One region of the Streptomyces sp. DSM 40868 genome, then DNA from elsewhere that is predicted to be linked to it. Evidence: riboswitches for the same ligand, from Rfam matches in the RefSeq annotation. Region 1 holds a riboswitch; the other holds the start of a gene.

What was found. A riboswitch is a leader RNA that binds a small molecule or an ion and turns the genes downstream of it on or off. The one in region 1 is predicted to bind S-adenosylmethionine.
Region 2: it holds a riboswitch for S-adenosylmethionine, as region 1 does, so the genes downstream of both, thrC (threonine synthase) here and HB370_RS12065 (aminotransferase class V-fold PLP-dependent enzyme) in region 1, are expected to answer to the same signal.

What each region holds. Positions count from the first base shown of each region.
Region 1 is NZ_CP050504.1:2,673,489-2,678,404, reverse strand. It holds gene HB370_RS12080 (Rieske 2Fe-2S domain-containing protein) at 1-287, shown strand, start outside; gene HB370_RS12075 (ubiquinol-cytochrome c reductase cytochrome b subunit) at 284-1,939, shown strand; gene trpD (anthranilate phosphoribosyltransferase) at 2,049-3,113, shown strand; SAM riboswitch class IV at 3,195-3,311, shown strand; gene HB370_RS12065 (aminotransferase class V-fold PLP-dependent enzyme) at 3,460-4,821, shown strand.
Region 2 is NZ_CP050504.1:4,088,680-4,093,595, reverse strand. It holds gene HB370_RS18460 (glucosyl-3-phosphoglycerate synthase) at 1-718, opposite strand, end outside; SAM riboswitch class I at 876-1,021, shown strand; gene thrC (threonine synthase) at 1,040-2,323, shown strand; gene HB370_RS18450 (MoaD/ThiS family protein) at 2,320-2,595, shown strand; gene HB370_RS18445 (cold-shock protein) at 3,028-3,231, shown strand; gene groL (chaperonin GroEL) at 3,541-4,916, shown strand, end outside.

The DNA.
Region 1 (4,916 bases):
TCAAGGACAAGCGCGAGCTCGACTGGTCGCACCAGGGCGTCGTCGCCTACTCGAAGATCTGCACCCACGTGGGCTGCCCGATCTCGCTGTACGAGCAGCAGACGCACCACGTGCTGTGCCCCTGCCACCAGTCCACCTTCGACCTCACCGACGGCGCCCGAGTGATCTTCGGCCCCGCCGGCCACGCCCTTCCGCAACTGCGCATCGGCGTGGACAGCGAGGGTTACCTCCAGGCGCTCGGCGACTTCGAGGAGCCCGTCGGTCCTGCTTTCTGGGAGCGCGGATGAGTACTGCAGCGAACGAAACCCCTCGACCCGGCGCGGCCGGCCGTTCTCGCGGGACGGCACCGGCGGGCGAGCGCCTCGCCGACTGGGCCGACGGACGGCTGGGGCTCTACAGCCTGGCCAAGGCCAACATGCGCAAGATCTTCCCCGACCACTGGTCGTTCATGCTGGGCGAGATCTGCCTCTACTCGTTTCTGATCATCATCCTGACGGGTGTCTTCCTGACGCTGTTCTTCCACCCGTCGATGAACGAGGTGGAGTACCACGGCGGTTATGTGCCGCTCCAGGGACAGATGATGTCCGAGGCGTTCAGCTCCACCCTGCACATCTCCTTCGACGTGCGCGGCGGCCTGCTCATGCGGCAGATCCACCACTGGGGCGCGGTCGTGTTCATCGCCGGGATGTTCGTGCACATGATGCGCGTGTTCTTCTCCGGCGCGTTCCGCAAGCCGCGCGAGCTGAACTGGCTGTTCGGCTTCCTGCTGTTCGTCCTCGGCATGTTCACCGGCTTCACCGGCTACTCGCTCCCGGACGACCTGCTCTCCGGCACCGGTGTCCGCTTCATGGAGGGCGCGATCCTGTCCGTGCCGATCGTCGGCACGTACCTGTCGTTCTTCCTCTTCGGCGGGGAGTTCCCCGGCCACGAGTTCGTGGCCCGGTTCTACACCATCCACATCCTGCTGCTGCCGGGCATCATGCTGGGCCTCGTGGTGGCCCACCTGATCCTCGTCTTCTACCACAAGCACACCCAGTTCGCGGGCCCCGGCAAGACCGAGACCAACGTCGTCGGCATGCCTCTGCTGCCGGTCTACATGGCCAAGGCCGGAGGCTTCTTCTTCCTGGTCTTCGGCGCCCTCGCGGCCCTGGCCGCCGTCGCCCAGATCAACCCGATCTGGGCCATGGGCCCCTACCGCCCCGACCAGGTCTCCACCGGCGCCCAGCCCGACTGGTACATGGGCATGGCCGAGGGCCTCATCCGCGCCATGCCGGGCTGGGAGATCAACTTCTGGGGCCACACCCTCGTCCTCGGCGTGTTCATCCCGCTGGTCGTGTTCGGCCTGATCCTCGTGGCCATCGCGGTCTACCCGTTCGTGGAGGCGTGGATCACCGGCGACAAGCGCGAGCACCACATCCTGGACCGCCCGCGCAACGCCGCCACCCGCACCGCGTTCGGCGTCGCCTGGCTGACCGTGTACTTCGTGATGCTGATCGGCGGCGGCAACGACATCGTCGCCACCCACTTCCACCTGTCGATCAACGCCGTCACCTGGTTCGTCCGGATCGCCTACTTCGTCGGCCCGGTCATCACCTTCCTCATCACCAAGCGGATCTGCCTGGGCCTGCAGCGCCGGGACCGCGACAAGGTGCTGCACGGCCGCGAGACCGGCATCATCAAGCGGCTTCCGCACGGAGAGTTCATCGAGGTGCACGAGCCGCTCAGCCAGGAGCAGCTGCACACCCTCACCTCGCACAAGCAGTACACGCCGGCCGAGATCGGCCCGACCGTCGACGAGAACGGCGTCGAGCGCAAGGTCCCGGCCTCGGAGAAGCTGCGCGTGAAGCTGTCCCACGCCTACTACGGCGAGGAGAGCCAGATCCCCAAGCCGACCGTCGACGAGTACAAGGAGATCGCGAGCGGCCACGGGCACCACTGATCCCGGCGCGCCGAGGGGCCCCGTCCGCGACCCGGACGGGGCCCCTCGGCGCGCGTCCGGCTGGATAGGGTGGTGTACGACGAGCAGGCAACCGGACAAGGAGCGGCTGATGAGCGCTGTGACCCCCGCTGGAGGCGACACCGCGGCGGGCCGCTCCTGGCCCGCCCTGCTGAACGGCCTGCTGGAGGGCCGGGACCTCGCCGCGGACGACACCGCCTGGGCGATGGACAAGATCATGCGCGGCGAGGCGACCGACGCGCAGATCGCCGGGTTCGCGGTGGCCCTGCGGGCGAAGGGACAGACGGTCGAGGAGATCACCGGCCTGGTCCGCACCATGTACCGGCACGCGAACGTGATCGAGGTGCCCGGCCGCACCGTCGACATCGTCGGCACCGGCGGCGACGGCGCCAAGACGGTGAACATCTCCACGATGGCCTCGCTCGTCGTCGCCGGCACGGGCGCGAAGGTCGTCAAGCACGGCAACCGGGCCGCGTCCTCGGCGTCCGGCTCCTCCGACGTGCTGGAGCAGCTCGGGGTCAACCTCGACCTCACGCCCCGCCGGGTGGCCGAGGTCGCGGAGGAGGCCGGCATCACCTTCTGCTTCGCCGTGAAGTTCCACCCGGCGCTGCGTCATGTCGGCGCCGCGCGCGGCCAGTTGGGCATCCGGACGGTGTTCAACCTGCTCGGCCCGCTGACCAATCCGGCGCAGGTGCGGGCCCAGGCGATCGGCGTGGCCGTCGCCCGCGAGGCGCCGATCGTCGCCGGCGTGCTCGCCGAACGCGGCAACTCCTCGCTGGTCTTCCGCGGTGACGACGGGCTGGACGAACTGACCACGACCGCCACCTCCCGGGTGTGGGTGGTGCGCGACGGCAAGGTCACCGAGGAGTCCTTCGACCCCCGGGACGTCGGCATCGACCTGGTCCCGGTGGAGGCCCTGAGCGGCGGCGACCCGGCCTACAACGCGGAGGTCGCCCGCAGACTGCTGGACGGCGAGCGCGGTGCCGTACGGGACGCCGTGGAACTGAACGCGGCGGCGGCGCTGGTGGCCCTCGACCCGACGGACGAGCCGCTCGCCGACCAGATCCGCGCGGGGCTCGCGAAGGCCGCCGAGTCCATCGACTCCGGGGCGGCCCGGCGGGTGCTGGAGCGGTGGGTGGCCGCCAGCAACGCCTGACCGGCCCGGCAGGGCAGGCCGTCCCGCGATCCGGACACCGGGTTGCGGGGCGGCGATCACTTCACGTACGTTCCTGTACCAGGTCATGAGTGACAGTCATGAGGCCCCGGCCGACTGTCCGGCAACCCTCCGTCCGTGGCGGGGTGCCCCGGGTGAAGACCAGGCCGTGGACAGCAAGGTCCACGGCAAGCGCGGATCCCTCGTGCCACCAGGGATCCTGGTCGTCGAGGAGTCTTCCGTGAGCAAGCGAATGCGTTAGGGCCGCAGAGCCCCGCCTCCGCACACCCTTTCCTCTTTTTCTTCAGCTTCCTTCAGCTTTCCTCGTATTCCGTCACGGGAGTCCGTCATGTCTGTCTCCACCGCTGCCGCCGACCAGTCGCTTTGCACCCCTCTGCCCGTTCTGGGGCGGGATGTCACCGTCCCGCTGGTCACCGGTGGGGAGGTCACCTACGCGGCCCTCGACTACGCGGCCAGCGCCCCCGCCCTCCAGCGCGTCTGGGACGACGTCGCCGCCTACGCCCCGTACTACGGCAGCGTCCACCGCGGGGCCGGCTACCTCTCCCAGCTCTCCACCGACCTGTTCGAGAACGCCCGCGGGACGGTCGCCGAGTTCCTCGGCTGCCGGGCCGGCGACCAGGTGGTCTTCACCCGCTCCACCACCGACTCCCTGAACCTGCTGGCCCGGGCGATCCCGGCCGGCTGCCAGGTCTTCGTCTTCGAGACCGAGCACCACGCCTCCCTGCTGCCCTGGCAGCACGCCCACGTCACCTACCTCGACGCCCCGCGCACCCCCGGCCAGGCCGTGGAGATCCTGGAGCGGGCCCTGGCCGGCCGCGACCCGTACGGCCCCGCCCTGGTCTGTGTCACCGGCGCCTCCAACGTCACCGGCGAGCTGTGGCCGGTGCGCGAACTGGCCGCCGCCGCGCACGCCCACGGCGCCCGGATCGTCCTGGACGCCGCCCAACTCGCCCCGCACCACCCGGTGTCCGTCACGGAACTCGACGTCGACTGGATCGCCTTCTCCGGCCACAAGCTGTACGCCCCCTTCGGCTCCGGCGTCCTGGCCGGCCGCGCCGACTGGCTCCAGGCGGCCGAGCCCTACCTCGCGGGCGGCGGCGCCAGCCGCAAGGTGACCCGGCGCGAGGACGGTGGGGTGGCCGTCGAGTGGCACGAGAGCGCGGCCCGCCACGAGGCCGGCTCCCCGAACGTCATCGGCGCCTACGCCATCGCCGCCGCCTGCAAGGCCCTCACCGAGGCCGGCTGGGACACCCTGGTCGCCCGCGAACAGCACCTGATCGCCAAGGTCCGCGCGGGCCTGGCCGAGGTGCCCGAGGTGCGCGTGCTGTCCCTGTTCGGCGACGACGCCCCGCGCGTCGGCGTCCTCTCCTTCGTCGTCGACGGCTGGAACAGCTCCCACTTCGCCGCCGCGCTCTCCGCCGAGTACGGCATCGGCGTCCGCGACGGCCTCTTCTGCGCCCACCCGCTGGTGCGCACCCTGCTCGGCACCGACCCGGGGACCCAGGGCGAGTGCGGCGCCCCCGAGGCGGCCCCCGGCGAGAAGTCCCTCAACGCCATCCGCGTCAGCTTCGGCGCGGGCACCCCCGACGAGCACGTGGACCGCTTCGTGAACGCCGTCCGCGAACTGGTCCGGGACGGCGCGAAGTGGCAGTACCGCACGGAGGAGGGGCGCTGCGTGCCGGCGGTCTGAGCAGTGCCTCGCGGGGCAGCCGGCCCCGGCGGGCGGGCGGACGCGCATGAACTTCCCTTGACGCACGGCGGTGCGGCCGCCGCGCGCCGAGGGAC
Region 2 (4,916 bases), 1.4 Mb from region 1:
CCACGTCGACCTGGGCCAGCGCGTCCAGGCCGACCAGGTGCAGCGCGTCCACCAGCATGCCCAGCTCCACGCCGTACCCCACCGGGAACGGCAGCTGCTCCAGCAGCGAGCGGCGGGCCGCGTACTCGCCGCCCAGCGGCTGCACGAACCCGGCCAGCTGCGGCCAGTGCATGTTCAGCAGCGGCCGGGCCATCAGCTCGGTGACCCGCCCGCCCTGCCCGGCGGAGCCCGCGAGCGGACGGTCGTACATCGCCTTGACCAGGTCCACGTCGGGGTCGGTGAGCAGCGGCCCGACGATGCCGAGCACGAAGTCGGAGGAGAACTCCCGCAGATCCGCGTCGACGAAGCAGATGATGTCCCCGCCGGTCACCAGCAGCGAGCGCCACAGCACCTCGCCCTTGCCGGGGACGGCCGGGATGCGGGGCAGGATCTCGTCGCGGTGGACGACCCGGGCGCCGGCCCGCGCGGCGACCTCGGAGGTGCGGTCGGTGGAGCCGGAGTCGACGACGACGATCTCGTCGACGAGCGGGATCTGCTCCACGAGGTCGTGGCGGATGACGGTGACGATGTCGCCGACCGTCTCCTCCTCGTTGAGGGCGGGCAGTACGACGCTGATCGTCTGGCCCGTGCGCTGCTTGGCGGCCAGCACCTGGTGCGGCGGACGGTCGGCCACGGACCAGGAGCGGCGGCTCAGCCAGCGCTCGACTTCTTCCAGCACGGTCGGCGGCTCCTCACTGTCACCACCACACGTCGCCGTGTGATGCATCTCGCGGTTCGGACGACTATCTCAACTGTCCTGGCCTTCGGTTACAGTCTTGAACAACGCCGATGACCATCGCATGTCGGGTGGTCAAGCGGCGTTGACAACCACATACAGCTCATCCAGAGGGGCAGAGGGACACGGCCCGATGAAGCCCCGGCAACCCTCCAGCCGATTCTCGTCTTCTTCCGAGCGAGGCTCCCGGCTAGGGAAGGTGCCAAATCCGTCTCACGGCGAGATGCGTCGTGAGGAAGATGAGGAGAAAGGGCCTCGCCTCACATGGCTGTGCAGACAGTTGCCACCTCCAGCGACTCCACCGTGGACCTCGGTCCCGCAGCGGCCCTCAGCTGTCGCGAATGCGGCCACCGGGTCCCCCTCGGACCGGTCTTCGCCTGCGAGGAGTGCTTCGGCCCGCTGGAGATCGCCTACGACTTCTCCGCCTACGACACCGAGGAACTGCGGCGGCGCATCGAGGCCGGCCCCGCCAGCATCTGGCGCTACGCCCCGCTGCTGCCGGTCCCGGCCGACGTCGCCGAAAAGCCCAATCTCAACCCCGGCTGGACCAAGCTCGTCAAGGCCGACAACCTCGCCCGCGAACTGGGCGTGACCGGCGGCCTGTACGTCAAGGACGACTCCGGCAACCCGACCCACTCCTTCAAGGACCGGGTCGTCGCCCAGGCCCTGGAGGCCGCCCGCGCCTTCGGCTTCACCACCCTGTCCTGCTCCTCCACCGGCAACCTCGCCGGTGCCGTCGGCGCCGCCGCCGCCCGGGCCGGCTTCCGCTCCTGCGTGTTCATCCCGCACGACCTGGAGCAGGGCAAGGTCGTCATGGCCGCGGTCTACGGCGGTGAACTCGTCGGCATCGAGGGCAACTACGACGACGTGAACCGCTTCTGCTCCGAGCTGATCGGCGACCCGGCCGGCGAGGGCTGGGGCTTCGTCAACGTCAACCTGCGGCCGTACTACGCCGAGGGCTCCAAGACGCTGGCGTACGAGATCTGCGAGCAGCTCGGCTGGCGGCTGCCCGACCAGATCGTCATCCCGATCGCCTCCGGCTCCCAGCTCACGAAGATCGACAAGGGGCTCCAGGAGCTGATCAAGCTCGGGCTGGTCGAGGACCGGCCGTACAAGATCTTCGGCGCCCAGGCCGAGGGCTGCTCCCCGGTCTCCACCGCCTTCAAGGCCGGCCACGACGTCGTACGGCCGCAGAAGCCGGACACCATCGCCAAGTCCCTGGCGATCGGCAACCCGGCCGACGGTCCCTACGTCCTGGACGTCGCCCGCCGCACCGGCGGTGCCGTGGAGGACGTCACGGACCCGGAGATCGTCGACGCCATCCGGCTGCTGGCGCGCACCGAGGGCATCTTCGCGGAGACGGCGGGCGGCGTGACCGTCGGCGTGACCCGCAAGCTGCTCGAGGCGGGCGTGCTGGACCCGGCGAAGACCACGGTCGTCCTCAACACCGGCGACGGCCTGAAGACCCTGGACGCGGTGGCCGGCACCGGCCTGACCGCCACCATCCGCCCGACCCTGGACTCCTTCCGAGAGGCTGGCCTCGCATGAGCGTGACCGTTCGCATCCCCACCATCCTGCGCACCTACACCGGCGGCCGGGCCGAGGTCCCGGCCGAGGGCGGCACGCTCGGCGAGGTCATCGCGGACCTGGAGAAGAACCACACGGGGATCGCCGCCCGCGTCCTGGACGACCAGGGCAAGCTGCGCCGGTTCGTCAACGTGTACGTGAACGACGACGACGTGCGCTTCGAGCAGGGCCTGGACACCGCGACCCCCGACGGCGCCGGGATCTCGATCATCCCCGCGGTCGCCGGCGGCTGACCCTTTACCGACGGTAGGCCCGGTCACTGACCGTCCACTCGATTGCCCCCTCCGTGAGAGAAACGGAGGGGGCAATTCTGTGTGATTGAACGCGGTAGAGTTGGGGAACACGGTCGCGATCGGGTGGTCGCGAGCCCGGGAAACATGCTGCGCGCCCGATAAGAAACAGCCAAGTTGTGCGGGTTCTGCGCGGCTTTTGTGGCTTTTATGGGGCCCGACTTGCCCTGACGTCGGGTGAATTCTCGCCATATTCCGGACCTCTGACGTCCAGATTTCTCGTCCGATTGACCTGTTGCAGACGGCAGTTGGACAGATACATTCGGCCGCGGTCGACGCGTTCCGGCGCACGCCCCCGACCAGTTGGGGGGTGAGGTCTGACCCGGGTCCGCGAAGTGTGGATCTGTGCAAGGGCCAGTAATAGGGGAGTTAGGCATGGCTCAGGGCACCGTCAAGTGGTTCAACGCGGAGAAGGGGTACGGCTTCATCGCGGTCGACGGTGGTGCGGACGTCTTCGTCCACTACAGCGCGATTCAGATGGACGGCTACCGCACCCTGGAAGAGGGCCAGCGGGTCGAGTTCGAGATCTCGCAGGGCCAGAAGGGTCCGCAGGCCGACATGGTTCGCGTCACCGCCTGAATGTTTTGTGTGAAGGGCCCGCACCTCGCAGAGGGTGCGGGCCCTTCGCCATGCCCGCCGCCGGGTCCCGGTTCCGGCGTTCGCGGGCGGCTGACGGGCACCTCCCCACCCGGCCGGGCGCTTGCACTCGACCATGCCGAGTGCTAATCATTGCGTTAGCACTCTGAAGGTGAGAGTGACAGTGAAGGACCGGGTCGGTGAGGCCCGCGGGCCGGGTGGGGCAAGGAACCACGAGGCCGGCGAGCCGTCCGTCGCGGGCGCGGGCGCGGTCCGAAGGAATCACCCCCAGTCCTGGAGGGACCACTTCACATGGCCAAGATCATCGCGTTCGACGAGGAGGCGCGGCGCGGCCTCGAGCGCGGCATGAACCAGCTCGCGGACGCCGTGAAGGTGACGCTCGGCCCCAAGGGCCGCAACGTCGTCCTCGAGAAGAAGTGGGGCGCGCCCACGATCACCAACGACGGTGTCTCCATCGCCAAGGAGATCGAGCTCGAGGACCCGTACGAGAAGATCGGCGCCGAGCTGGTCAAGGAAGTCGCCAAGAAGACGGACGACGTCGCCGGTGACGGTACGACCACCGCGACCGTGCTCGCCCAGGCCCTGGTCAAGGAGGGCCTGCGCAACGTCGCCGCCGGCGCCAACCCGATGGCTCTGAAGCGCGGTATCGAGAAGGCCGTCGAGGCCGTCTCCGCCGCCCTGCTGGAGCAGGCGAAGGACGTCGAGACCAAGGAGCAGATCGCCTCCACCGCGTCCATCTCCGCCGCCGACACCCAGATCGGCGAGCTGATCGCCGAGGCCATGGACAAGGTCGGCAAGGAAGGCGTCATCACCGTCGAGGAGTCCAACACCTTCGGTCTGGAGCTCGAGCTCACCGAGGGTATGCGCTTCGACAAGGGCTACATCTCCGCCTACTTCGCGACCGACATGGAGCGCATGGAGGCGGTGCTCGAGGACCCGTACATCCTCATCGCCAACTCCAAGATCTCCGCGGTCAAGGACCTGCTCCCGCTGCTGGAGAAGGTCATGCAGTCGGGCAAGCCGCTGCTGATCATCGCCGAGGACGTCGAGGGCGAGGCCCTGTCGACCCTGGTCGTCAACAAGATCCGCGGCACCTTCAAGTCCGTCGCCGTCAAGGCCCCGGGCTTCGGCGACCGCCGCAAGGCCATGCTCGGCGACATCGCCATCCTCACGGGCGGCGAGGTCATCTCCGAGGAGGTCGGCCTCAAGCTGGAGAACGCGACCCTGGACCTCCTGGGCCGCGCCCGCAAGGTCGTCATCACCAAGGACGAGACCACCATCGTCGACGGTGCCGGCTCCTCCGAGCAGGTCAACGGCCGGGTCAACCAGATCCGCGCCGAGATCGAGAACAGCGACTCCGACTACGACCGCGAGAAGCTCCAGGAGCGCCTGGCCAAGCTCGCGGGCGGCGTGGCCGTCATCAAGGCCGGTGCCGCCACCGAGGTGGAGCTCAAGGAGCGCAAGCACCGCATCGAGGACGCCGTCCGCAACGCGAAGGCCGCCGTCGAGGAGGGCATCGTCGCCGGTGGTGGCGTGGCCCTGCTGCAGGCCTCCCAGGTCTTCGAGAAGCTGGAGCTGGAGGGTGACGAGGCGACCGGCGCCAACGCCGTGCGCATCGCCCTGGAGGCCCCGCTGAAGCAGATCGCCGTGAACGCCGGCCTCGAGGG